2 regions of the Pseudomonas sp. DF11 genome follow, and region 2 is predicted to be linked to the other one. Evidence: riboswitches for the same ligand, from Rfam matches in the RefSeq annotation. Region 2 holds a riboswitch; the other holds the start of a gene.

Region 1 (11,164 bases), on a different contig from region 2:
CGGGTCTTTCATGATCAGCAGCGTGCGCTCGCGATCGCCGAAGCCGCCCAGCCAGGCGTCCGCGCTGTCGGCCAGGCCATCCAGGTGCAGGCCGCCGCTGAGCAATACCCACACGGTCAGCAACAGCGCGGCGTGCAGCAATGGCGGCGTTCCCAGCAACAGTGCATTGAGCAACCACAGTAAAGCACCGAACAGCAGCCCCACCAGCGGATAGAACAGCAGCGAACGGCCCAGTTGTTCCGGCTCGGGCATGCCCGGCAGGCGCACCGGCAGGCTGCTGAGAAATTGCAGGGCGATCCAGAATGGCAGCATCTTCAGCCGACCTCTGTCAGCACGGCGTCGGACGACACTTGCAGAGAAAACAGCGCGCCGTGGGCGACTTCGACGTTGAGCAGTTGCTCGCGAGGCAGGCCTCGGGCCTGGGCCAGCAGCAAACGCATGACGCCGCCATGGCTGATCAGCAAGATGCGTTGCCCGGCGTAGGCAGCGTGCAGGCGTTCGACCGCTGCCAGCACGCGGCTGGAAAACGCCAGCACCGGCTCGCCATCGGGTGGCGTGAAGCTGTAGGGATCGGCCCAGAACCGGCCCAAGGCTTCGGCGTCGGTGTCCATCAATGCCGCCGCGCTGCGGCCTTCCCAGGCGCCGAAATGCAGTTCTTGCAGGTCTTGGTCCAGGTGCAGCGGCACGCCGAGTTGGGCTCCGAGCTGTTCAGCGAAGCGGGCGCAACGCTGCAACGGCGAACTAACCAAGCGATCCCACGGCCCGCCCTGCTCCACCGCCGCGTGCATCTGTTCCCAGCCCTTGGCGGTCAAGGCGTCGTCGAGGCTGCCGCGCAAGCCACCACCCAGTTCGGTTTCGCCGTGACGCAGCAGGTCCAGGCGCAAGGTCATGCCGGACGATCCGCCACGGCCGCTTCGGCGAACGTCGCCATCTGCCCGTGCAGATCACAGGCCAGGCGCAACAGCGGCACCGCCAGCGCCGCGCCACTGCCCTCGCCCAGGCGCAGGCCCAGCTCCAGCAGCGGTTCGGCACCGAGGGTTTCCAGTACGTGGCGATGGCCCGGTTCGGCGCCACGATGGCCGAACAGCAGCCATGGCCGGCACGCTGGGTTGAGTCGCACGGCCACCAGGGCGGCGACGCTGCAGATGAAACCGTCCACCAGCACCGCAACGCCCTGTTGGGCGCAGGCCAGATACGCACCGACCAACGCGGCGATTTCAAAACCGCCGAGGTTGAACAAGGTCTGCAACGGGTCGTTGTGCTGGGCAGCGTGCAGCGCCAAGGCCCGTTCGATGACCTCGGCCTTGCGCCTGACGCCCGCCGCGTCCAACCCCGTGCCCGGCCCGACCAGTTGCGCCACCGGGCAATCGAGCAAGGCGCAGGCCAGGGCACTGGCGGACGTGGTATTGCCGATGCCCATCTCGCCGCCGATGAACAATTGCGCCCCAGTGGCGACGGCACGGGCCACGCTGTCGCGGCCGGCTTGCAAGGCTTGTTCGCCCTGGGAGGCGCTCATGGCCGGGCCTTGGAGGAAATTCGCCGTGCCGGGGCCAACATTCAGATGGCGCACACCGGGCAGGTCCAACGAAGGCGTCACGGTGCCCAGGTCCACCACTTCCAGGGACGCGCCCAGTTGCCGCGCCAAGACGCTGATGGCCGCACCGCCGCTGACGAAGTTGAGCAGCATCTGCCCGGTGACTTCCTGGGGATAGGCCGATACGCCTTCAGCCACCACGCCGTGGTCACCGGCGAAAATGGCGATCCACAGCCGATCCAGGCTCGGCTTGACCTGCCCTTGCAGGCCCGCTAGTTGCACCGCCACCGATTCCAGTCGGCCCAATGAACCGGCGGGTTTGGTCAGTTGTTGCTGACGGGCCGTGGCCTGCTCCAAAGCCTGGGTGTCGAAGGGCTTGCATGGGTCCAGCCACCAGCGGTGATTCATAACGCAGTACCTTTGAGAGTCAGGGGCAGGCCGGCGACGGTCAGCACGACGCGCTGACAACGTTCGGCCAAGGCTTGATGCAGCCAACCGGCTTCATCGACGTAACGGCGAGTCAACTCGCCCAGGGGCACGACACCCATTCCGGTCTCGTTGCTGACAAAAATGATTTCACCGGGCAACGCGGCCAGGCAGTCCAGCAGTGCTTGGCGTTCGGTATGCAGTTGCTCGGGATCGTCGAGCATCAGCAGGTTGGTCAGCCAGAGGGTCAGGCAGTCCACCAGCAGGCATTGCCCGGGAGCGGCGTTTTCCCGCAGCACTCGGGCCAGGGCCAAGGGCTCTTCCACCAGGGCCCATTCGGCCGGACGGCGGGCGCGGTGTTGGGCGACCCGTGCGTTCATCTCGCCGTCCAGGGGTTGGCTGGTGGCGATGTAGGTCACGGGTAATCGGCTGTCCGTGGCGAGCTTTTCCGCCAGGCGACTCTTGCCGGAGCGAGCGCCGCCGAGGATGAGTTGCAGCATGTTGTTTACCTTTCAAATAGGCGGTGTCGCTGCCGGCGTCATCGCGAGCAGGCTCGCTCCCACAGTTGATCTAGGATGTACATGAATTCTGTGGTCATCAGAGATCCAATGTGGGAGCGAGCCTGCTCGCGATGAGGCCGACACAGCCACCTCAAACCCCACAGAGTTCACGCAACAGCCCAGTATCCAAATGCCGCTCCACCAGATCCGCCAACCGTTCGATATCCCGCTCGCGCAAGCCGTGGTAGTCCACCGTTTGCACATCCTGCAACCCGGCCCAGCGCAACAACGCGCTGCTGGCCTGGGGCGACTCGAACAGCCCATGCAGGTAGGTGCCGAACACCTGTCCGTCGAGGCTCTGGGCACCGTCGCAGCGGCCGTCTTCCAAGTGCACTGCGGCGTTTTCCAGGGCAGGGCCGGTGGTCACGCCCGCGTGAATTTCGTAGCCGCTAACCTCAGCCTCTTCCAAGGCCAATCGCCCGCGCACATTGCGCAGTTGTTTCTCATGTTCCAGGGTCGTTTCGAAGGCCAGCAGGCCCAGCCCGGCACTGGAACCCGCCGCACCTTCGAGCCCCAGCGGGTCGTGAACCTGCTGACCGAGCATCTGCAAGCCGCCGCAGATGCCCAGCAACTTGCCGCCGTAGCGCAAGTGACGCTGGATCGCCGTGTCCCAGCCGTTAGCGCGCAAGTAGGCCAGGTCGCTACGCACGCTTTTCGAACCGGGCAGGATGATCAGGTCGGCCGGCGAGATGGTTTGGCCGGGGCCGATGAATTGCAGGTCGACCTGCGGGTGCAGGCGTAACGGATCGAAATCGGTGTGGTTGCTGATGCGCGGCAACACCGGCACCACCACTTTCAGCACTTGCTCGGCCTTGTCGATCTGGCGCTGGTCGAGGCCGTCCTCGGCTTCCAGATGCAGGTCCATCACGTAGGGCAACACGCCGATCACCGGTTTGCCGGTGCGCGCCTCCAGCCAGTCCAGGCCAGGTTGCAGCAAGGCGATGTCGCCACGAAAGCGGTTGATGATGAAGCCCTTGACCCGCGCCTGCTCACTCGGTGATAGCAACTCCAGCGTACCGACCAGATGAGCGAACACCCCGCCGCGATTGATATCGGCGATCAGCAGCACCGGGCAGTCCACCGCCTCGGCAAAGCCCATGTTGGCGATGTCACCGGCGCGCAGATTGATCTCCGCTGGCGAGCCGGCGCCCTCCACCATCACCACTGGATACGCGGCGCTCAAACGTGCGTGGGAGGCGAGCACGGCTTGCATGGCGATGGCTTTGTAATCGTGATAGGCCACGGCGTTCATGGTGGTGACGGCGCGGCCGTGGATGATCACCTGGGCGCCGGTATCGCTGTTGGGCTTGAGCAAAACCGGGTTCATGTCGGTGTGCGGTTCGAGCCCGGCGGCCTGGGCCTGCACGGCTTGGGCGCGACCAATTTCACCGCCGTCGGCGGTCACAGCGCTATTGAGGGCCATGTTCTGCGGCTTGAACGGCACCACACTCACGCCCTGGCGCCTGACCCAGCGGCACAGCGCCGTGACCAGGGTACTTTTGCCGGCATCGGAGGTGGTGCCTTGCACCATCACTGTGGTCATTGAACGTCCTTGGCGTAGGCCTCGAAGGCCTGTTCGAGGCGCAGGAATTCGCTGTCGTCAGCCGGCAGTCCGAAGCGCAGGCTGCCGGTACTGGTGAACAACCGCAGGAGAATGCCGCGATGGGCCATGAAATCGTGAAGCCCCTGGGCGTGCTCGGTGACCAGCCACTGGAACAATCCGCAGCCGCCCTGAGGCTTGAAGCCGTGATGCTCGAGCATCAGCGCCAGGCGTTGGCTGCTGGCTTCGCAGCGTTGGCGCTGACGGGCGTGGGCATCGCTGTCCAGCAAGCACGCCTGGCCCAGTACCCGGGTCGGCCCGCTGACGGCCCACGGCCCGACCTGTTCGGCGAGCAACTTGAGCAAGCGGCGCTCGGCCAAGACAAACCCCAGGCGCACCCCGGCCAGGCCAAAGAACTTGCCGAACGAACGCAGCACGATCAGCCCGACCAGATGAGTGTGCGCCGCCAGGCTCAGCGACGGCGTGATGTCCATGAAGGCTTCATCCACCACCAGCCAGCCACCGCGCTGGGCCAGGCGGGCATGCCAGTCAAGCAAGCGCTCGGGCTCCAGGCTCAGGCCCGTGGGATTGTTTGGATTGACCACCACCAGCACGTCGAGGCTGTCGATGAAGAAATCCACCTCCGACGCCAACACTTCGCGCACGATGTAGCCGCTGCGGCGCCAGGCTTCGGCATGTTCGGCGTAACACGGCGAGAGCACGCCGACCTTGCCGGCCCGACGCAGGCGCGGCAACAACTGGATAGCCATCTGCGAACCAGCCACCGGCAGCACATCCAACGCACCGTAGTAATCGCAGGCGGCCTGCTCCAAGCCATCATCGGTTTCCGGCAAGCGTGCCCAGGCGCGCAGGGGAATCGCCGGGACCTCGAACGGCCAGGGCGCCAGGCCGCTGGACAGGTCGAGCCAATCAGCCTCGGCAATCCCGTATTGCCTGGCCGCGTTGCGCAGGCGTCCACCGTGCTCAAGCATAAAACTCAGCTCCCAGGCAGAGAATCAGCAACCACAACCATACCCCGCGCTGGACCAATTGCCAGCCGAGATCGATGGAGTCGGCACTGGCCGGCACACCTTCGCCCAAGGGCGGACGTTGGTGCAGCTCGCCGTGATAAACCGCCGCCCCGCCCAACTCGACGCCCAGCGCACCGGCCCCGGCGGCCATCACCGGCCCGGCGTTGGGGCTGTCCCAGGTTGGGCCCTGGGTGCGCCAGCATTTGAGCGCCAGGCGGGTCTTGCCGAGCAGCGCGTAGGTCAACGCCACCAGGCGCGCCGGAATGTAGTTGAGCACGTCGTCGATCTTCGCCGCCGCCCAGCCAAAACGCTCGAAGCGTTCATTGCGATAGCCCCACATGGCGTCGAGGGTATTGCTCAAGCGGTACAGCACCACGCCGGGCGCGCCAGCCACAGCGAACCAGAACAGCGCGGCGAACACCGCGTCGCTGCCGTTTTCCAGCACCGATTCGGTGGCGGCGCGGGCCACGGCTGTCTCGTCCAACTCGCGCGTCTCGCGACTGACCAGATAGCCGACACGCTGACGCGCTTGCTCCAGATCACCGCTGCGCAACGCCCGCGCCACCGGCTCGACATGCTCACCAAGGCTGCGCAGGCCGAGGGCACAGTACAACGCCAGGATCTCCACCAGCCAACCCACCACAGGCGCCCAGGACAGGGCCGTGGCCAGCAGGGTCAGCGGCACCACGGCGATGATCCACGCCGTCACCCCGTGGCTGCGCCAGCCGCGCCCGCCGGAATTGAAGCGCTGTTCGATGCGATCAGCAAAACCACCGAACGCCACCAACGGATGCCAGCGCCGGGGCTCGCCCAACAGCGCATCCAGCGCCACCGCGGCGGCACTGAGCAACGCCACGCTCATGGGCTCACTCCCCAACGATTTTCATACAGCAGTTCATTGAGCGGACGCGGCTGCGCCCAACCTTCCAGGGCGAGCATCGGCGCCGGATAAAACCCCTCGACCGGCCCCAGGCAAAGTACCGCCAGCGGCTTGGCCCCGGTGGGCAGGCCCAGCAGATCGGCCAGGGCCTGGGGTTCGAACAGCGATACCCAGCCCATCCCCAACCCTTCGGCGCGGGAGGCCAGCCACAGGTTCTGGATCGCGCAGGACAGCGAGGCCAGGTCCATTTCCGGCAAGGTCCGTCGACCGAAGATGTGCCGCTCGCGATCCTCCATCAACGCCGCCACCAGCACCTCGGCGCAGTCGTCGATGCCTTCGACCTTGAGCTTCATGAACTCATCGCTGCGCTCGCCCAGGGCCTCGGCGGTGCGGATGCGTTCCTGCTCCACCAGTTCGCGGATCTGCCCGCGCAAGGCGCGGTCGCTGATGCGGATGAATCGCCACGGTTGCATCAGGCCGACGCTGGGGGCCTGGTGCGCGGCTTCCAGCAGGCGGCGCAGCAAGGCCGGTTCGACCGTGCCGCCGGTGAAGTGGCGCATGTCACGACGTTCGGCGATGGCGCGGTAGATGGCGTCGCGTTCGGCTTGGGAGAAAGCGGTGTCTGTCATGGCCTCTTCGCGAGCAAGCCCGCTCCCACAGGGTTTAGGTGATCAAACGTGGGAGCGGGCTTGCTCGCGAAGGCGGCCTCAAGGTCAGGTGCAAACAACGCGGCAATCGCCCTGGGATTGGACGGAAAATAAAAGTGCACATAAGAAGCCGTCATCCGCCCCTGCCGGAATACCGCCTCCGCGCCTCGCCCGCCATTCGGGCTATGGCCACGGGCAATCGGTTCAAGTTCAGTGTTGGTCAGGGAATGATGGTAGGTGTGCCCACGCAGGTTGCCTTCCGGCAAATCCACCGATTGCAGCGCCAGGGCCGCCAGGCGCTTTTGCATCTGCGCATCGCCGGCCAACAATCCCAGCAGTTCGGCGCGCACGCCGTCGACATCGGTCAATGAATCGAGCAGATACAACATGCCGCCGCATTCGGCGAGCAACGGTTTATCGGCTGCGTGGTGGGCACGAATCGCGGCCAGCATCGGGGTATTGCGGGCCAGCACAACGTGGTGCAGCTCCGGATAACCACCAGGCAGATAAAGGCTGTCCGCCTCGGGCAGTTCGCTGTCATGGATCGGTGAAAAGAAGCTCAACTGCGCGCCCATGGCCCGCAGCAGATCGAGGCTTGCGCCATAGGTGAAGGCAAACGCTTCGTCCCGGGCCACGGCGATGCGCACACCGTCGAGCCATTGTTGTGGGTTGATCACCTCGGGGGCGGCGAACTCGACTGCCGGCGGCAGCGCCACTTCGCAACTGCCGGCCAGGGCGTCGGCCGCTGCATCAAGGCGCAGGTCGAGGTCGTTCAATTCGCTGGCCTGGACCAACCCGAGGTGGCGGCTGGGTAACTCGATGCCGGTTTCCCGGGACAACGCGCCGTACCAGCGTAGGCCTTCGGTCAGGCTGCCTTCGAGCAATTGTGCGTGGCGCAGGGTGCCGACGCGGTTGGCCAAGACCCCGGCGAATGGCAAGTCCGGCTGATAACGGGCCAGGCCCAAGGCCAGGGCGCCGAAAGTCTGGGCCATGGCCGTGCCGTCGATCACCGCCAGCACCGGCACACCGAAATGTCGCGCCAGATCGGCGCTGGAAGGGGTGCCGTCGAACAGCCCCATCACCCCTTCGATCAGGATCAGGTCCGCTTCAGCGGCGGCTTCCCACAACAGCCGGCGGCTTTCCTGCTCACCGACCATCCACATGTCCAATTGATAGACCGGCGCGCCGCTGGCGCGCTCGAGGATCATCGGGTCGAGAAAGTCCGGGCCGCACTTGAAGACGCGCACCTTGCGCCCCTGGTTGCGATGCAAACGGGCCAGGGCGGCGGTGACGGTGGTCTTGCCTTGCCCCGAGGCCGGAGCGGCGATCAGCACCGCCGGACAGTGGCGAGCATCACTCACAGTTCAACGCCTTTCTGCGCCTTGATGCCGGCCTGGAACGCGTGCTTGATCATGCCCATTTCGGTGACGGTGTCGGCCAGTTCGATCATCTCCGGCTTGGCACCACGCCCGGTCACCACCACATGCTGCATAGGTGGACGGGCTTGCAGATCGCTCAACACCTGATCGAGGTCGAGGTAGCCGTGTTTGAGGGCGATGTTCAGTTCATCGAGCACCACCAGGCCAATGGACGGATCGCTGAGCAATTGCCGCGACACCGCCCAAGCGGCTTCGGCGGCGGCGATATCACGCTGGCGGTCCTGGGTTTCCCAGGTGAAACCTTCGCCCATCACGTGAAAACGTACCTGCTCCGGGAAGCGGCGGAAGAACAGCTCTTCACCGGTGCTGTTGCGCCCCTTGATGAACTGCACCACTCCGCATTGCATACCGTGGCCCATGGACCGTGCGAGCATGCCAAACGCCGAGCTGCTCTTGCCCTTGCCGTTGCCGGTCAGCACCAGCAGCAGGCCGCACTCGTTCGGCGAGTTGGCGATGCGCTCGTCGATCACGGCTTTCTTGCGCAGCATGCGCGCCAGGTGGCGTTCGTCGCGATCGGGGGTGTCGGTCATGGAAGCTCTCCGTTGAGATTGGATAACGGCGGGCGGGCATAAAAAGGACGGCAGCGAGCCTGGCATCGCCCACCGTGATGCCGTTGGATGAATCAGGCCGGTCTCCGGGCTCATGAGCGGCGCAATGCCCGGCTGTGCGCCTTCCCATGTCTACGACACAGTGGTGAGTGGCCTGTGTAGCGAGTTCTGTCAGTTCAACTTCGGCGTCAGAAGTCCATATCCTGCGTTGCTGCTCCTCGCCATAGCGGGCTATGACTCGTCACAGCGCCTTGGCTATGGACTTCTGACATCCGAATTTGAACTGACGAACTCACCACACAGGCCACAGAGCACAGCGTTGACTCATTTACCGTTGCGGGGGCAGCGCCGGGTTCGTGTGCACTCACCGGCTTCCCTGTTTCACTCTATCGACCGGGGTCATAGAGCACCTGAAACAAGCGGCGAAGGTTAGAGGGTTGGGGGTGGAGCGTCAATTAAAGCCGCCATAGGACATGCACCGAACATTGGCCCTGATCAATAAAATGACGCCAATCTTGTGCCACGCTACGGCAAGTGATATCAAATAGGCATCACGACCCGATATCACAAGAACAAGAGGGCAAAACATGCAAGGCATGCTCATCAGCAATCCAAAACTGGAATTCCTGCGCCCGGTGCTGGAACGCTGGTTTGATTGTATCGACCGCTACAACGCCGTACGGGGCGATAACGACACCCCTTACTGGTTCGATGAACGGGCCAACCTTGGCCTGTTATCGGCCGCCGCCTGGATGGCCGAGATGGTCACGCTGCAGAACGCGCCGACCCGCAAGCAGAATGAAGAAGGCGAACGCAACGTCAGCGCCGATCTGTTCATCGCCGGTGCCGATGAACGCGCCTTTATCCAAGCCACCCAACGCTGGCCCAAGGTCACCAACCTGAACCTGACCCAGCCGCTGCTGGAAGCCACCAGCGACGCCAAGCGCATCAGCTACGCCAGCGACCTGAAGCTGGGCTGCCTGTTCGTCGCGCCGCAAAAGCCCCAGCAAAGCGCTACGCCCGAAGAATTGCAGGACATGGTCGACGACCTGCAGAAGGAAAACACCTGCGCCGTGGCCTGGTACTTCCCTTACGCCTACCGCAAGTTGCGCAACGAAGCAGGTCACTATCATCCGGGGATTGCGGTGCTGTTCAAACAGGCCCACGGCTGACTCGCCAGGACTGTGCGGAGCTTGCTGACACGCGCCTGCAGTTGAACCATCGCGTGTCTACGCTCCTCTATGAATAACTACATGCATTCATAGGGAAGCCAGCATGCTCAAGCCACCTCATCTTTTGGTCGTCGCCCTTGCCGCCGGGCTTGCCGCTTGTGGCGAGTCTTCCACGCTGCAAGTGTCCGATGGCACCGGTCCTGCGCCGAAACTGCCCGAACCGAACAAGACCCTCGTCCCTACCGTCAACATCGCCGAAGCCATCGGCTGGCCCGAAGGCGCCAAGCCAACCCCGGCCCAGGGCCTGCAAGTGGGCGCGTTCGCTGAAGGGCTGGACCATCCGCGCTGGCTTTATGTGTTACCCAACGGTGATGTGCTGGTGGCCGAAACCAACGCCCCGCCCAAGCCGGACGACGCCAAGGGCATCCGTGGCTGGGTGATGAAGAAGGTCATGGGCCGCGCCGGAGCCGGAGTGCCCAGCCCCAATCGCATCACGCTGTTGCGCGATACCAATCACGACGGCATCGCCGAAACCCGCACGGTGTTCCTGGAAAATCTCAACTCGCCGTTCGGCATGACCCTGGTGGGCAATGACCTGTATGTGGCCGATACCGACCGGCTGATCCGTTTTCCCTACAAGGACGGAGACACGCAAATCAAGGCGCAGCCGACCAAGGTCGTCGATCTGCCCGGAGGCACGCTCAACCACCACTGGACCAAAAACGTGATTGCCAGCCGCGACGGCAGCAAGCTGTATGTCACCACGGGCTCGAACAGCAACGTCGCGGAAAACGGCATGGAAGCCGAAGAAGGTCGCGCGGCCATCTGGGAAGTGGACCGTGCCAGCGGCAATCACCGGATCTTCGCCTCAGGCCTGCGCAACCCCAACGGCCTGGCCTGGGAGCCCCGCAGCGGCGCGCTGTGGACAGCGGTGAACGAACGGGATGAGATCGGCAGCGACCTGGTGCCGGACTACATCACATCGGTCAAGGACGGTGCCTTCTATGGCTGGCCCTACAGCTACTATGGGCAGCATGTCGATGCCCGGGTCGAACCGCAGAACCCGGCGCTGGTGGCCAAGGCCATCGCCCCGGACTACGCCGTCGGCCCTCACACCGCCTCACTGGGCCTGACGTTCGCCGAGGGCAGCACCTTGCCTGCGCCGTTTACCGAGGGGGCTTTCGTCGGCCAGCATGGTTCCTGGAACCGCAAGCCCCACAGTGGTTATAAAGTGATTTTCGTACCGTTCAGCGGCGGTAAACCGGTGGGGCAACCGGTGGATGTGTTGACCGGTTTCCTGAACGCCGACGAAAAAGCCCAGGGCCGGCCAGTGGGCGTCGTGATCGACAAGCAGGGTGGATTGCTGGTGGCTGATGATGTGGGGAAC
Region 2 (11,164 bases):
ATCACCGCGATTGGACAATCGGCGCCGTAGTGGGGCAGCAGTTCGTCGACGATTTTTTCCAGATGATTGACCCCCAGGTGAATCGCCATGGTCGCCCCGTGTTGCGCCAGGCTGCTGAGTTCTTCCCCAGCGGGCATCGGGCTTTTGTCTGCGTAGCGGGTGAGAATCAGGCTTTGGGAGATGTCCGGCAAGGTCAGTTCGGCGCCCAGCAGGGCGGCGCAGGCTGAGGTCGCGGTGACGCCTGGGATGATCTCGAAAGGGATGTCCAGTTCCCGCAGGCAACGAATCTGCTCACCGATGGCACCGTACAGGCTCGGGTCGCCAGAGTGCACCCGGGCCACGTCCTGCCCCTTGAGATGGGCGCTCTTGATCAATTCGATGATCTGTTCCAGGTGCAGCTCGGCGCTATTGATCACCTGTTCGGCGCGATGGCCTTCAATTACCGCCGTTGGCACCAGGGATCCGGCGTAGATGATCACCGCGCAGTTGCGGATCAGTCGTTGGCCTTTGACTGTGATGAGGTCCGGGTCGCCGGGGCCGGCGCCGATGAAGTAAACGGTCATGACCGGCTCCTGTGAAAGATGGGTGAGCGTCGTCCAGATGAAGATCGCTCATGATCCTGGGGGCGGATTATCGGGATTTACGACGCGCGCGCCAATGCCAACGTGCTCATGGGGCCTTTTTGACGGGGAATCAGCAGCATCGCGGGCGTCGTGCCCAATTGGTCGGCCAGGGCCAGGGCGGCGCTTTCGGCGATGCCATAGCAGCCTGTGCGTTCGAAGGCGATCTCGGAGCGGTGACTGAGTCGCCCCTGGTAGCCGGCCAACTGCTCGGCGCTGAAGCAAGTCAGCGGCAGCGCCAGTTGTTCGGCCAGCTCCAGCAGGCCCGGTTCGTCACGCTTGAGGTCGATACTGGCCAGGGCTTGCACCTGATCGAGCGCAATGCCGTGGGCCAGCAGTGTCTGGTCGAGCAAGGCCCGCAGCGTACTGGCCGGGCAACCACGCTGGCAGCCCAGGCCGATCACCAGGATCGGCTCGGTGGTCATGCGTCGTGGTGGGTTTGGCTATCGCGGCGAAACAGCCAGGCGCTGATCAGGCCCAGGGCCAGCCAGAACGCGATGTTGGTCAACTGCGAGGCGATCTTGAATTGGCTTTCCAGCGCTTCGGGCGCCAGCATCGAGTGAACTTCCGGCTGCGGTGCGCCGATGACATGGGGCACCAGCAACGTCGCCACGCCCAGCAGCTTGAGCAGCCAATGTCTGCCGAAGGCGATCAGGGCGATGCCCACCGCCGTGGACGCCGCAGTGCCGATCCACCACATCTGCCGCTGGGCCAGGTCGGCTGCAGCGGTGCCGGGTAGTTCCGGTGGCAGGCCGAGGGTCGGCGCGAGGACAAAGGTGGCGTAACCGGCCAGGCCCCAAAGCAGCCCCTGGGAAGTGCGAGTCGGGGCGCGCAAGGTGTACAGGCCCGCCAACATCAGGGCGAAACCCACCGCGACCACCAGGTTGCCGCCGGTGGTGGACAGCACGCGCTGCCAGCCATCTTCCGGTTCCCAGGCTTCGGCATCATGGGTGTGGGCAACGCCGTCGGCGTGTTCGTGGACCTCGGCGGCTGGAGCCTTCTCATAGGTTTCAGCCTGGAGAATCAGCGGTGATACCCAGAAACTTTGCAGCAGGGTCAGCAGCAGGGCGGCCAGCAAGCCGCTGAAACCGGCGGTCTGCGCGATACGCTTGATCATGTCGTCGGTTCTCAATGGCACGGGAAGGCGGCGCTGTGGCGGGTGTCGTGGGCCGCGTTGTGCACCGCTTCGATGTGGGAGAAACCGGCGAAATAGACCAGGCCGGCGCCCAGGATCGAGGCCAGGATCGCGGCGCTCAGGCGTTGGCTCAGGGTAGTGGTGCTGCTGGCGGTGCGGGCGGTGCTGCTGATGGTCGACATGGCGCTTCCCTCTGTTCTTGTTCAGTGGGTGATTCGAGCGCAATGAAACCCCGGGCGAAAGCCCGCCAAGGTTCGAACAGCGCCCGCCCACCGCGGGTTTGTTGATGCTTGAGTCATGGGCCGGTCTCCGGGCTTGCGAGGGGCCGGGCTTGTGCCTGGCCTGCAAGCGTCACCTTCCCATGTCGACAGACACAGTGGTTCAGACGCTTCGCTCGCTTACCGTTGCGGGGGCAGCACCGGACTGACGTGGCCTTGAAGTAAAGCACACGATTCACCGGTTTCCCGTTTCACCCTGTGAAGGGCACCCGTAACTAGGCGCACAGGAGAGCATGGGCGGGGGCGGGACGTCAATTGGCATGGGTTTGCAGATTGACAGCGAGTTGAACCCATCGCGAGCAGGCTCGCTCCCACAATGAATCGCGCCGGACACAACATTCATGTTCAACCAAGATCAACTGTGGGAGCGAGCCTGCTCGCGATGAGGCCAGCGCATGCACCGCAAAACGCTCTGGAGATTGACCCGCCCCCACACCCTGCGTAGCCTTGCATCTTCGAGGTTCTTCGGCCTGTGCCGAAGCTAAGAAGGGAACGCGGTCCAAGCCGCGGCTGCCCCCGCAACTGTGAACGGTGCTGTTTCTGCAAGGCCACTGTGCATGCCCTTTACACCAGGCGCACGGGAAGGCGCAGCAATCGCCAGTCAATGACTGGCCCGCCGTCAGCCAGGAGACCTGCCTCGACGCAGATTCTCACTACAACCGGGCGGGGTGATCCGGTGGCGAAATCTTCCGCGCATGCCTTGCCTGCGGTTGTCGTCCCGTTTGCCCGCCACTTTGCCAAGGGGCATCGGATGAAAACACTGGCCAAACTTCCCGTCACCATCGTCACCGGTTTCCTCGGCTCGGGTAAAACCACCTTGCTGCGGCACATGCTCGACAACGCCCAGGGCCGCCGCATCGCCGTGATCGTCAACGAGTTCGGCGAGCTGGGCATCGACGGCGAGATCCTCAAGCAGTGCTCCATCGGTTGCACCGAAGAAGAAGCCAACGGCCGTGTCTACGAACTGGCCAACGGTTGCCTGTGCTGCACGGTGCAGGAAGAGTTCTTCCCGGTGATGCGCGAGCTGGTGGCCCGGCGCGGCGACCTCGACCACATCCTCATCGAAACCTCCGGCCTGGCCCTGCCCAAGCCGTTGGTCCAGGCCTTCCAGTGGCCGGAAATCCGCAGCGCCTGCACCGTCGATGCGGTAATCACGGTGGTCGACAGCCCGGCCGTGGCCGCCGGCACCTTCGCCGCCTTCCCTGACCAGGTCGATGCCCAGCGCAAGCTCGACCCGAACCTGGACCACGAATCGCCGCTGCACGAACTGTTCGCCGACCAACTGGCCAGCGCCGACCTGGTGATCCTCAACAAGGCCGACCTGATCAGCCCTGAAGACCTGGCAAAAGTCCGCCTGGAAGTGGCCGAAGAGCTGCCGCCGGCGGTCAAGGTCATCGAAGCCAGCAGCGGTCGCCTGCCGTTGGACGTGCTGATCGGCCTGGGCGCCGGCTCCGAAGAACACATCGACAGCCGCCACAGCCACCACGATCATCACCATGACGGCGACGAAGACGACCATGATCATGACGCCTTCGACTCCATTTCCATCGAGTTGCCCCAGGCCGACGAAAGCCTGCTGCTGGACGCGTTGACACAACTGGTGGTCCAGCACAGCGTGCTGCGGGTCAAGGGTTTCGCGGCGATCCCGAACAAGCCGATGCGCTTGCTGATCCAAGGCGTCGGTACGCGGTTCGACAAGCATTTCGACCGCCAGTGGGGCGCCGATGAAGCGCGGGTCACCCGGCTGGTGCTGATCGGCCAGGCGCTCGATGCCGGGCTGCTTGAAGCGCAGTTGCGCGCCGCTCTCAGCGTCTAAGCCATGCACCTGCTCAGGACCCAGCCCGGCGGCTTTGTATCGGACGACAACATTGCTGACCTGGGGCAAACCCCAGCCGAACTGGTGATCCTGTGCAGCGGTGATTCCAGCCTGGCGCTACTGGCCGAAGCGGCCAGGCAGTTGCCAGGCGATTATCCGGAGTTTCGCCTCGCCAACCCGATGCAGGTGCAGAACCACGCCTCGGTGGACCTGTATTTCGAGGACGTACTGCGCCACGCCAAGGTCATCCTGTTGTCGCTGCACGGCGGCATCGGCTATTGGCGCTACGGCATCGAGCGCCTGATGGAATTGGCCGGGCGTGGGGTGAAGCTGATCCTGGTACCGGGGGATGATCGCCCGGACCCGGAGCTCAGTGACCTGAGCAACGTGCCCGTCGAGGATCGCGACCGGCTCTGGCAGTTCTTGCGCCAGGGTGGCTTGGGCAATGCCCTGGACCTGTTTCACAACCTGGGCAGCCAATGGTTCGGCCGTGATTATCCGTGGGAGGAACCGCAAGTCCTGCCGCGCACGGCGATTTATCACCCCGCAAACACCAACGCCAGCCTCGGCGATTGGCAAGCCGACTGGCGGGCCGATCTACCGGTGGCGGCGGTGCTGTTCTATCGCTCCCACCTGCAAGCGGCGAACACCGCGTTCATTGACGTGTTCTGCCAGCGCTTGCAAGTGGCGGGGCTCAATCCACTGCCGATTGCCGTGGCCAGCCTCAAGGAACCCGGTTGCCTCGCGCTGGTGGAAGATTGGCTGGATGAGGTCGAAGCCGGGGTGATTCTCAACACCACCGGCTTCGCCCAATCCAGCCCTGAAGCGCCGCACCTGCGGCCGTTTCGCCGCAACATCCCGGTGATCCAGGCGATCTGTGCCCAGGACAACGAACCCGGCTGGCGCGCCAGCGAACAGGGCCTGGGCTCGCGGGACCTGGCGATGCACATTGCCTTACCGGAGCTGGACGGACGGATCATCAGCCGCCCGATCAGTTTCAAGGACCTGGCCTGGCGCAGCGAGCGCAGCCAGAGCGATGTGGTCTGTTACCGGGCCGTGCCCGAGCGCATGGATTTTGTTGCCGAACTGGCCCGGCGCTGGACCACCCTGGCGCGCCTGCCCAACGGCGAAAAGCGCGTGGCGCTGATCCTCGCCAACTACCCGACCCGGGACGGGCGTATCGGCAACGGTGTCGGCCTGGACACCCCGTCGGCGGCGCTGAATATCCTGCGGGCCATGCAGGCCGAGGGTTATCCATTGCCGGGCGAACTGCCGACCAGCGGCACCGCGCTGATCCAGCAATTGCTCGGCGGGGTCAGCAACGACCTGGACAGCCTCGACTTGCGCCCGTGTCACCAGAGCCTGGCCCTCGACGCTTACCAGGCCCTGTTCGATGCATTGCCCGAGGCCAACCGCCAGGCGGTGCTGGAGCGTTGGGGCTCGCCCGAGCATGACCCGATGTTCCGCGACGGGCGCCTGATGGTCGCCGGCCTGCGCCTGGGCCTGACCTTTGTCGGCATCCAACCGGCGCGGGGTTATCAGGTCGATCCAAGTGCGGTGTACCACGACCCGGACCTGGTGCCACCCCACGGTTACCTGGCGTTTTATTTCTGGTTGCGTCACACCTACGGCGTCCACGGGGTGATCCACGTCGGCAAGCACGGCAACCTCGAATGGCTGCCGGGCAAGGGCGTCGGGCTGTCGGAGAGTTGCTGGCCCGATGCATTGCTGGGACCGCTGCCGAACATCTATCCATTTATCGTCAACGACCCGGGTGAGGGCGCCCAGGCCAAGCGTCGGACCCAGGCAGTGATCATCGACCACTTGATGCCGCCGCTGACCCGCGCCGAAACCTACGGGCCGCTGCGTAACCTCGAGCTGTTGGCCGACGAATACTACGAGGCGCAGTTGCTCGATCCGCGCCGCGCCCGGGAACTGCAACGGGACATTCTGAAGCTGGTGCGCGAGACGCACATCGACCGCGAGCTGCAACTCGATGCCGCGCTCGACAGCGATGCCGACGCAGCGATCTGGCTGCCGCGCCTGGACACCTATCTGTGTGATTTGAAGGAATCGCAGATCCGCGATGGCCTGCACATTTTTGGTGAATCGCCCAGCGGACGCCTGCGTATCGACACGCTGCTGGCGTTGCTGCGCATACCCCGTGGCGATGGCAAGGGCGCGCAGTCGAGCCTGCTGCGAGCACTGGCCAAGGCGTTCGGGTTGGGTTTCGATCCGCTGGATTGTGCCCTGGCCGAGCCCTGGACTGGCGACTGCCCCGAAGCGTTGCGCCGGGTCAGCGCCGAGCCTTGGCGCACCGCTGGCGATACCCGCGAGCGCCTGGAACTGTTTGCGGCGCAGTTGATCGAGCAGGCCCTGGATGGCGCGGTCGAGCAATTGAATGTGGCAGGTTGGGAGGTGGTCAGCAGCATCATTGAAAACCTGCGATCCGTCGTGGCCCCACACCTGGACGCCTGCGGCCCGGCGGAAATGCGCGGCTTGCTCGATGCCCTGGACGGGCGCTTCGTCCCGGCCGGGCCCAGCGGCGCGCCGAGTCGTGGCCGCCTGGATGTGTTGCCCACCGGGCGCAACTTCTTCTCGGTGGACGTACGTAACCTGCCCACCACCACGGCGTGGCGCATCGGTTTCCAGTCGGCGAACCTGATTCTTGAACGGCACTTGCAGGACCACGGCGATCACCTGCGCCAGCTTGGCCTGTCGGTGTGGGGCACCGCCACCATGCGCACCGGCGGCGACGACATCGCCCAGGCCATGGCGTTGATGGGTGTGCGCCCGGTGTGGGCCACCGGCAGCCAACGGGTCGATGATTTCGAGATTCTGCCGTTGAGCCTGTTGGACCGGCCCCGGGTCGATGTGACGCTGCGGGTGTCAGGTTTTTTTCGTGACGCCTTCGCCAATCTGATCCGTCTGTTCGATGCGGCGGTGCAGGCGGTGGCCGCCCTCGATGAACCGGACGACATGAACCCCTTGGCGGCCAAGGTCCGTGGCGAGCGCGAAGCCCTGCTGGCCTCGGGTCTCGAACCTGAGGTTGCGGCCCGCCAGGCCGGTTGGCGGATCTTCGGTGCCAAGCCTGGTGCCTATGGTGCGGGCGTGCAGGGCGCGATTGACGGTCGCTTATGGCAGAGCCGCGAGGATTTGGCCGAGGTGTACCTGAACTGGGGCGGCTACGCCTACGGCGCCAGTGATGAAGGCAGCGTCGCTCGGGATCAATTCTCCCGGCGCTTGAGCCAGGTGCAAGCGGTGTTGCAGAACCAGGACAACCGCGAGCACGACCTGCTCGATTCCAACGATTACTACCAGTTCCAGGGTGGCATGCTGGCAGCCGTGGAGACCCTCAGCGGTGCGGCGGCGGCCAGTTACCATGGCGATCACAGCCAGCCGGATTTGCCAAAGATCCGCACCCTGAAGGAAGAACTCAACCGCGTCATCCGCTCCCGCGCGGCGAATCCGAAGTGGATCGACGGTGTGAAGCGTCACGGCTATAAAGGTGCGTTCGAACTGGCGGCGACGGTGGACAACCTGTTCGCGTTCGACGCCACCACCCGATTGATCGACGATCACCAATACGCGTTGCTGGCCGATGCCTACCTGCTTGACCCGGGCACCCGGGATTTCGTCCGCCAGCACAACCCCGATGCCCTGCGGGACATGACCGAGCGCATGCTCGAAGCGCAGCAGCGGGGGATGTGGCAGGAACCGGGCGAGTATCGCCAGGCGCTGGAGAATTTGTTGTTGGACATAGAAGAAGACAACTGACTTGTCTATTTGCAGGCTAGACACAACCCCTGCGATGGGCTGAATTGTGGCGAGGGGATTTATCCCCGCTGGGTTGCGAAGCGATCCTCTTGTCTACATTGGGGCCTGCTTCGCAGTCCCACGGGGATAAATCCCCTCGCCACAAGTACTCTGTTCACGTTGACGTTACCGACCACCCTTGAGAATTAGCTATGACCGATACCCCGCATTTTCCGCTCTGCGCCGTGGTCGGCGCCGATGACTTGAAACTTGCCCTGTGCCTGGCCGCCATCGATCCAAAGATCGGCGGCGTGCTGATCGAAGGTCCGCGGGGCATGGCCAAGTCGACGCTGGCCCGGGGCTTGGCGGACCTGCTGGCCAGTGGTCAATTCGTCACCTTGCCCCTCGGTGCCACGGAAGAGCGGCTGGTGGGTACCCTCGATCTGGACGCAGCTTTAGGAGAGGGGCGCGCGCAATTCTCTCCCGGCGTGCTGGCCAAGGCTGACGGTGGCGTGCTGTACGTCGATGAAGTGAACCTGCTGCCCGATCACTTGGTGGACTTGCTGCTCGATGTGGCCGCCAGCGGCACCAACCTGATCGAGCGCGATGGCATTTCCCACCGGCATCCGGCGCGCTTTGTGCTGATCGGCACGATGAACCCGGAAGAGGGCGAATTGCGCCCGCAATTGCTCGACCGTTTCGGTTTGAATGTGGCCCTCGACGGTCACACCGCCCCGGTTGAACGTGGGCAGATCATTCGGCGGCGGTTGGATTTCGACAGTGATCCTGCGACCTTCTGCGCGGAGTGGGAGAGCGCCCAGCGGCAACTGCGCGAACGTTGCCAGCAGGCGCGCGACCGCTTGGCCGGGATCGCCCTGGATGACTGGGCGCTGGCGCAGATCACCGAGCGCTGCTTTGCCGCCGGGGTCGATGGTTTGCGCGCCGACCTGGTCTGGCTGCGAGCGGCCCGGGCCCATGCCGCCTGGCGCGGGGCCGCCGCGATTGCCGCTGAAGACATTGATGCGGTCGCCGAGTTTGCCTTGCGTCACCGGCGGCATGGACATTCAGCACCGACACCGTCCCAAGCGCCGCAAACGCCTGCCAATGCAACGAGCCAGACCAACGAAGGCCAGGGCCAGTGGGGTGACTTGCCGGCCCGGGCATTGCCGACCGGTGCCCGGCGTGAAGTGCCGAGCTGGCCAAAAAAGCCCTAGGCATTCGCCCCCGTTCACCGGCGGGGGCGAATGCCAGACCCCGTGCGGGACGACTCGACCAGGGCCGCCACGGCCATGGCAAAGCGGCGGCCAGCGGTGCAGTGAACTGGCCGGGGACGTTGCTCAATGGTCGTCCGCGCCTGTACGAAGACCTGCGCTTTCACGCTCGCCATCGCTCGCCCCATGAGTTGTGGCTGGTGATCGTCGATGCCTCGGCCTCGACCCGTCGACATCGAGCCCTCAGCGATGGCAAAGGCCTGCTGGCGCAACTGTTCGACGATGCCTACCGACAGCGTGCCCGCTTGGCCCTGCTGACGGCCAGCGGCTCTGTGCCGAACTGGCAGGTGCAGGGGCTCAAGGCCTCCGCCGGCCTGCGAACTTGGCTCGATGGCCTGGGCGCCGGTGGCGGTACACCGTTGCTCGCGGCGCTGAACGAGGCCGGGCGCTGGTTGACGGCGCGACGCAAGCGTTTCCCTGCGGAGCAGCAGCGCGTGTTGCTGATGACGGATGGGCGAGTGAAAGAAGGGCTGGCACTGCCATGCCTGGATTGCCCGTGCCTGTTGATCGACATCGAGCGCGGCCCGATTCGCCTGGGTCGGGCCCGGCAACTGGCGGGGCAGTTGGGGGCGGAGTATCGGCATATCGATGAAGGGCTATCCAGCTGAGATTTACGGTGTTGGATCGGGCCTCATCGCGAGCAGGCTCGCTCCCACATGGATTGTGTTTTGAACACATGACGACTTACCACCAATGGCCCCTTGTGGGAGCGAGCCTGCTCGCGATTAGCGTCACCTCGGTCCCGGATCTGTCTCCTTAACCTGGATCACTGCTCTATGCTCAGGCAGTCCCTCACAGGAGTGAACCATGCGCATACTCGTCACCAACGCCCAGGACGATTTTCGGGTCAAGGCCTATGCCGGCACCAACGGTGTGCTGCTCGCCATGGACCTGGCCGAACCCAGGCGCAAGGGCTTGCTGGGTTTTGCCATCGAGAAGCAGCAGGGTGACAAACCCTGGCTGTTCCTGTTCAACAGCCTGACCTTTCCCGACAAGGCCCACACGTTCCCGCAATTCCACGCCACCCCCAGCGACAAGGCTCCGTTGCAGAAATTTCGTTGGGCCGACTACGCTGTCAACCCCGGCGTGACGATCCACTACCGCGTGCACCTGGCCTATGGCAGCCCCGATGCGCCGCAATTGGGCGAATCCCTGGAGGTCACGGTCACCAGCGACGACGGCCAGCCGGCCAATCAGCGGGTCATCTTCAATCGGGCCGTGGCCGCCAGCCAGGCGTTCCAGCGCAAGTTTCCTGAAGTGGATGCGCTGATTGGCGCGAACAAGAATCTGTCCATCGATGACTGGCCCGACGCCCCGCGCCGTTGGCTGGAGAACGGCTTGCTGGGTCGCTTGACCGGTTTCATCGACCGGGCACTGGATGCCAACTGGGCCTTGGATGTCGCCATCTATGAATACGAACTGCCAGTGATCGTCGACGCGGTGACGGCCGCCCATACTCGCGGTGCCCAGGTGAGGGTGCTGTACCACGCCGAGCCGGGCGACGACACCACGGCGCGCAACGAAGCCAGCCTCGAAAAAATGCCGGCGGCCAACAAGCGTGGACGAGTCACCCATAACATTTTCCACGATAAGTTCATCGTACTGAGCAAGGTGGATGGCAGTGGTTCATTGCAACCGGAAGCTGTGCTGTGCGGCAGCACCAACTTCACCGCCAATGGTGTCTACCGCCAGGCCAACGTCGTTCATGTGCTGGATGATTCTCGGGTGAGCACCAGCTACCTGCAGGTGTTCGAGCAAATTTGGGCCGAGCCTCAGGACGTCGATGCCACTCGCCAATGGCTGACCCGCAACAACGCCATGGCACCACAAGAGGCGTTGTTCGCCGGGTTTTCACCGCGCACCGGGGAGGGCGATCTGGATCGCTTTGTCGACATCATCAAGGGCGCGCGAAAGGACTTGTTGTTCGTCACCGCCTTTGTGCTGCCCGACCGCATCCTCGACGCCGTGCTCGGCCAGCCCAATGACGATGTGCTGCGCTACGGCCTGCAAAACACCAAGAGCCGCATCACTGGCTTTCACGCCGACCGCACCGCCGAATTCGCCGCCACCGCACTGCTCAACACCGGCCTGGAAGGCTGGCTCAAGGAGAACATGAAAGGCCAGAAGGGCAACCTGCTGGTGCACACCAAAGCCATCGTCACCGACTTCACCAGCGACACACCGACCATCATCAGCGGCAGCCACAACCTGAGCGCCGCGGCCAGCAGCGGCAATGACGAGAACTACCTCATCATCCAGGGCGACACCGACCTGGCCGACCGTTACGG

The links. Region 2 has a riboswitch for cobalamin ahead of cobW (cobalamin biosynthesis protein CobW). Riboswitches for the same ligand answer to the same signal wherever they lie in the genome.
Region 1: it holds a riboswitch for cobalamin, as region 2 does, so the genes downstream of both, cobO (cob(I)yrinic acid a,c-diamide adenosyltransferase) here and cobW (cobalamin biosynthesis protein CobW) in region 2, are expected to answer to the same signal.

What each region holds. Positions count from the first base shown of each region.
Region 1 is NZ_JBYVYN010000015.1:44,015-55,178, reverse strand. Features, by position in the region: gene AC30D9_RS28330 (adenosylcobinamide-GDP ribazoletransferase) at 1-312, opposite strand, end outside; gene cobC (alpha-ribazole phosphatase family protein) at 315-890, opposite strand; gene cobT (nicotinate-nucleotide--dimethylbenzimidazole phosphoribosyltransferase) at 887-1,942, opposite strand; gene cobU (bifunctional adenosylcobinamide kinase/adenosylcobinamide-phosphate guanylyltransferase) at 1,939-2,460, opposite strand; gene AC30D9_RS28310 (cobyric acid synthase) at 2,612-4,063, opposite strand; gene cobD (threonine-phosphate decarboxylase CobD) at 4,060-5,052, opposite strand; gene cbiB (adenosylcobinamide-phosphate synthase CbiB) at 5,045-5,953, opposite strand; gene bluB (5,6-dimethylbenzimidazole synthase) at 5,950-6,600, opposite strand; gene AC30D9_RS28290 (cobyrinic acid a,c-diamide synthase CobB) at 6,597-7,979, opposite strand; gene cobO (cob(I)yrinic acid a,c-diamide adenosyltransferase) at 7,976-8,587, opposite strand; cobalamin riboswitch at 8,666-9,034, opposite strand; gene AC30D9_RS28280 (hypothetical protein) at 9,193-9,777, shown strand; gene AC30D9_RS28275 (PQQ-dependent sugar dehydrogenase) at 9,881-11,164, shown strand, end outside.
Region 2 is NZ_JBYVYN010000009.1:168,420-179,583, reverse strand. Features, by position in the region: gene cobM (precorrin-4 C(11)-methyltransferase) at 1-563, opposite strand, end outside; gene AC30D9_RS24245 (cobalamin biosynthesis protein) at 641-1,045, opposite strand; gene AC30D9_RS24240 (CbtA family protein) at 1,042-1,737, opposite strand; gene AC30D9_RS24235 (CbtB domain-containing protein) at 1,749-1,937, opposite strand; cobalamin riboswitch at 2,039-2,261, opposite strand; cobalamin riboswitch at 2,475-2,687, shown strand; gene cobW (cobalamin biosynthesis protein CobW) at 2,785-3,849, shown strand; gene cobN (cobaltochelatase subunit CobN) at 3,853-7,626, shown strand; gene AC30D9_RS24220 (magnesium chelatase ATPase subunit I) at 7,818-8,819, shown strand; gene AC30D9_RS24215 (vWA domain-containing protein) at 8,921-9,484, shown strand; gene AC30D9_RS24210 (phospholipase D-like domain-containing protein) at 9,684-11,164, shown strand, end outside.